Regions from separate parts of the Robertmurraya sp. DFI.2.37 genome, predicted to be linked through region 1. Evidence: predicted binding sites of a transcription regulator. Region 1 holds the regulator's gene; the other holds the start of a gene.
What was found. The regulator Rex, encoded in region 1, represses fermentation and respiration genes when NADH is low (regulators of the CRP and FNR family bind a similar motif). The targets are predictions, from matches to a motif close to TTGTGAAATATTTCACAA.
Positions count from the first base shown of each region.

Region 2: the regulator Rex is predicted to act here: its motif matches at 988-1,005, upstream of PZE06_RS04905 (anaerobic C4-dicarboxylate transporter family protein).

Region 1 is NZ_JARGEJ010000038.1:38,920-41,326, reverse strand. It holds gene moaC (cyclic pyranopterin monophosphate synthase MoaC) at 57-551, shown strand; gene PZE06_RS17790 (redox-sensing transcriptional repressor Rex) at 598-1,251, shown strand; gene PZE06_RS17785 (YdiK family protein) at 1,309-1,518, opposite strand; gene PZE06_RS17780 (CPBP family intramembrane glutamic endopeptidase) at 1,515-2,252, opposite strand.
Region 2 is NZ_JARGEJ010000006.1:27,734-30,140, reverse strand. It holds gene PZE06_RS04910 (sensor histidine kinase) at 1-769, opposite strand, end outside; gene PZE06_RS04905 (anaerobic C4-dicarboxylate transporter family protein) at 1,081-2,394, shown strand.

The DNA of each region.
Region 1 (2,407 bases):
CAATATTTTCACAAAGATCACAAAATAGTGTATCATTTGAAGTGAGGTGTTTGATAATGGCAGAGTTTACCCATTTTAATGAAGAAGGCAGAGCAAAAATGGTTGATGTTAGCGATAAGAAGGAAACCGTAAGAACGGCAATTGCTAACTCTAGTATTACAGTAAATAAACAAATTTACGAGCAAATTACCCAGCAGCAAAATAAAAAAGGGGATGTACTTGCAGTTGCTCAAGTAGCAGGTATTATGGCTTGTAAGAAAACAGCGGATATTATACCAATGTGTCATCCACTTCCATTGACAGGAGTGAATATTTCATTCAAGTGGGCAATAAAGGATGAGAATTATGAGTTAAAAATTGCTGCATCTGTTAAGACAAAAGGAAATACGGGAGTAGAAATGGAAGCGTTAACAGCAGCTTCGGTTTGTGCGCTCACAGTGTATGATATGTGTAAGGCAGTTGATAAAGGCATGGTTATTGGTCAAACGTATTTAGTGGAAAAGACTGGTGGTAAAAACGGCGATTTTAAAAGGGAAGAAGAAGTAAAATAAGGTTTAACTCGTTAAAAAAGGACTATATAGGGGTGGGGGAAATAAAATGAGTAACGATACAGTGAAAATACCTCAAGCAACGGCAAAGAGACTACCGTTATATTATCGCTTTTTAAAGAATTTACATTCTTCAGGAAAACAGAGGGTTTCCTCTGCTGAGCTAAGTGAAGCGGTGAAGGTAGATTCAGCAACAATCCGGAGAGATTTCTCCTATTTCGGTGCTTTAGGAAAAAAAGGCTATGGTTATAATGTTAATTATTTGCTAACCTTTTTTCGTAAGACCCTTGATCAAGATGAGTTAACAAAAGTTGCGTTGATTGGTGTCGGAAATCTAGGTACTGCGCTGCTTCATTATAATTTCTTGAAAAATAATAATACAAAAATTGCTGTTGGCTTTGATGTTGAAGAGGCGAAGATCGGTACAACGATCGGGGATGTTCCTATTCATCATATGGACGAGCTTGAAAAAATAATTACAGAAATGGGCATTACAGTAGCAATTTTAACGGTACCAGCTCCATTTGCCCAAACGATTACAGACCGACTCGTAGCAGCTAATGTTAAGGGAATCCTTAATTTTACACCAGCAAGACTAACTGTACCAGCGACAACAAGAGTTCACCATATTGATCTGGCTGTGGAGCTTCAATCATTGGTGTATTTCCTTAAGCATTATGGAGTAGATGAGGAAGAGGAATAATTTTATGACAAAAGGCATGAACTCGGTATAACTAAGTTCATGCCTTTTTTATGCTGTTTATTTTTTATCTTTTTGAATGGCTTTTACTTTGAAGTGAAAGAGAACCATTCGAATCCCACTTCCGAAATCAAAGGTAGCTAAAATGACGAATAAATAGGTGAAAATTCCCCATTCGCCATTACGCTGTACATCCTGGACGGCAAAATAGGTAAATAAAAGTCCAAGAACAATATAAAGGATACCTGAGAACAAAGGTGTTCGTATCATAGAAAAAGACCTCCAATGAATCTCTGAATAGATTCTGCTTCTCGTAGCATTCGTTCAATATCTTCTTTAAAAACAGATTGCACGAGAACAACAAAGGTGTTCATGGCAACATGAGCGATGATTGGAACAATAATTCGTTTTGTTTTAATATAGAGAAAAGCAAAGGTAAAGCCCATTGCCGAGTACAGCAATAAATGTTCGATTTCTGCATGGGCTAAGGCAAAAATAACAGAGCTTATTATGGCTGAGAGAAAAAAGTTCAGCCGCTTATAAAGTGAGCCGAAAATAATTTTACGAAAAACGATTTCTTCCAGAATGGGTCCAATAACAGAACTGACAATGACAACAACTGGAAAGGATTCAATCAAAGAGAGGATTTGCTGTGTATTTTCAGAGCCCATATCTATTCCTAACCAACTTTCAATATTGGCAGCTAACCCTTGAGCAAATAACGCGAGAAATACGCCAGCGATCGCCCAAACAATTGAGGCTGAAACAGAAGCAGTCTCTCGATCCAAGCTTGGTTGCTTCATTTCTTTACGCAAAAGGAATAAAGTCGCGAGCAAGGCTACGGAAAAGCTGAAGACAATCCAAATAACGACAGCGTAGACAGCCATCTCCTCTATACTATATCCAATTAACACGCCGCCAAATGTTAAAGCTGGCACTCCTAAAAAAGTTGAAAGTTGCATCGTAATGTAAATGATTAAAATGTACCAATATTCCTTTTTCAAATTATGATTCCCCTTTTAAACATAACTAATGATGCACTAAAACCATTCTACTAATAAAATTGCTAAACGTACAAATAGTTGCCTTAAAATATTTGTCGATGGATATTTTTTCAAAAGTAGTACATACTTTGAAAGGTTATATGCAAGAAAGAGCC
Region 2 (2,407 bases), on a different contig from region 1:
ATTTTGCCAGCCCAGAGAAAATACGTTGATCGTCTTTCTTTATTTCATGTGTCTTTCCTGAAATAGAGAGAAGGTTTTTAGCGAATCGATGATTTTCCTTTTTTAATTCGATATATAGTTCATATGATTCTCTTGTAAGGTTTTCTGCATTTTGAATCGTTTTTGTCAGTTGGATCATTTCAACGTATAAATTTGAGACAAGAATAAGCATTTGTTCATTTTTTGCTCTAAGCTCTGCCTCTGCCTGCTTTGTTTTACGCAAAATAATGATATTAAAAAAGCCGAGAACAAAAAAACTGCGAAGGACTGCAATGCTTTTAATCCACATAAAGGTTCTGAATGACATTTCCTGTTGAAATATTAAATTTCGAGCTCCAATTTCAATCATACTGGCAGATACCTCTGTAACGACTCCAAGTAATCCCATGATAAAAGGAGCATGGAGGAACTTTTTTAATCTTAATAAATAAAAAAGAAGACCGTATGTAAAATAATAGAAAAAAACCGGTCCATGGAATCCCCACAGAGAAGGAATCGAATTATCCACCATAATAGAGGTTCCCAATGTCACCCGAAATATGACGACAGACAGCCCAGTAAGAAATCCCGCTATTACTGGGTTAATCCTGTTTGACCATAGCAGAATAAAGAAAAAAACGGGGGTACCTAAGCTAATTCTTATTTCCGTTTTTAAAGGGTAAAAATTGAATTCTCCTGCTATCGGAACGAGGATAATGAGCAATAAATAGGTTAAAAGTTTTCTATTCACTTAATCGATCCTTCCTTCGAGTAAAAACTCAAATCGATGTTTCTTTTCCACTTTCATTGTAATAGATAGGCAAAATGATTGTTTTATTAAAAATGACAAAATTATGTATATCTCGAGTGGTTTTGTAATTTATTGTAGGTTTTTGTAGGTCATCCATATGATGGAGATGTGGGTTATTTATAGCCTATATGAATAAGTCTTATTTAAGACAAATATTCATGTGAAAAACTTCACAAAAGGTGGTGATTAATGAAATCTTGAAGTTAGGCCATTCTTTTAAAAAATTGAATAATGATAGGAGGTAATCAATGATGCTGTGGATCCAGTTAGTTATCCTACTTACTTGCATTTTTATAGGGGCGAGGCTAGGGGGTCTTGGCCTTGGAGTTATGGGTGGTGTCGGCTTAGCTATCTTCGTATTTATCTTTGGTCTCCAACCGACTTCTGCTCCTATTGATGTCATGCTGATGATTTTAGCTGTTATAACAGCAGCAGGTACTTTACAAGCAGCAGGTGGCATGGAGTATCTTGTTTATTTGGCTGAAAAAGCATTGCGGAAAAACCCGAAATATATCACCTATGTAGCACCGATGGTTACGTATTTGTTTACATTTTGCGCGGGTACTGGGCATGTTGCCTACTCGGTTTTACCAGTTATTGCCGAAGTATCGCGTGAAGCGGGAATACGACCAGAAAGACCTATGTCCATCGCTGTTATCGCATCCCAACAAGCGATAACCGCTAGTCCGATTTCTGCGGCAACGGTAGCTCTATTAGCACTGTTAACTGATTTTAATATCACGCTTACAGATATTTTAATGATCTGTATTCCGTCTACTTTTATTGCTTGTATGATTGGAGCATTTATTGCTAGTAAAACAGGTAAAGAGCTGTCCGACGATCCAGAATATTTGAAACGATTAGAAGCGGGATTAGCACCAATTAAAAAGGAAAAGAAAGCGTATGTGGCTGATAAAAGCTCAAAGCTTTCTGTTGCATTATTTTTACTTGCCGCTGTTTTAGTTGTCTTTTTCGGTTCATTTGAGAATTTGCGTCCAGCTTGGGAGGTTGAAGGTGAGCTGGAAAGAATGGGAATGCCTGTAACGATTGAAATTATCATGCTTACTGCAGCAGCTCTCATGATTATTTTATGTAAGGTCAATGTTGAAAAAATTGTTTCTGGCAGTGTCTTTAAGGCAGGCGCTGCAGCAGTAGTGGCTATTTTTGGAATTGCCTGGATGGGAGATACCTTTTTCAGTGGAAATAGCGAGATGATCACAGGCTCTATTTCTGATTTAGTTACGTCTGCACCATGGTTATTTGCCGTCGCGCTATTTATCTTATCGATTCTTCTTTATAGTCAAGCTGCAACGGTCCGAACACTTATGCCTTTAGGTATTACATTAGGGATTAATCCGGCCTTGCTTATCGCCATGTTCCCAGCAGTTAATGGATATTTCTTCATTCCGAATTATCCAACAGTTGTTGCAGCAATTAACTTTGATCGCACTGGCACAACTCGAATTGGAAAATATATTTTAAACCATAGCTTTATGATTCCTGGTTTAGTTTCAACAATTGGGGCGGTTACGATCGGCATTTTGTTAAGTTCCATATTGCTCTAGGGTTTCGTGATAA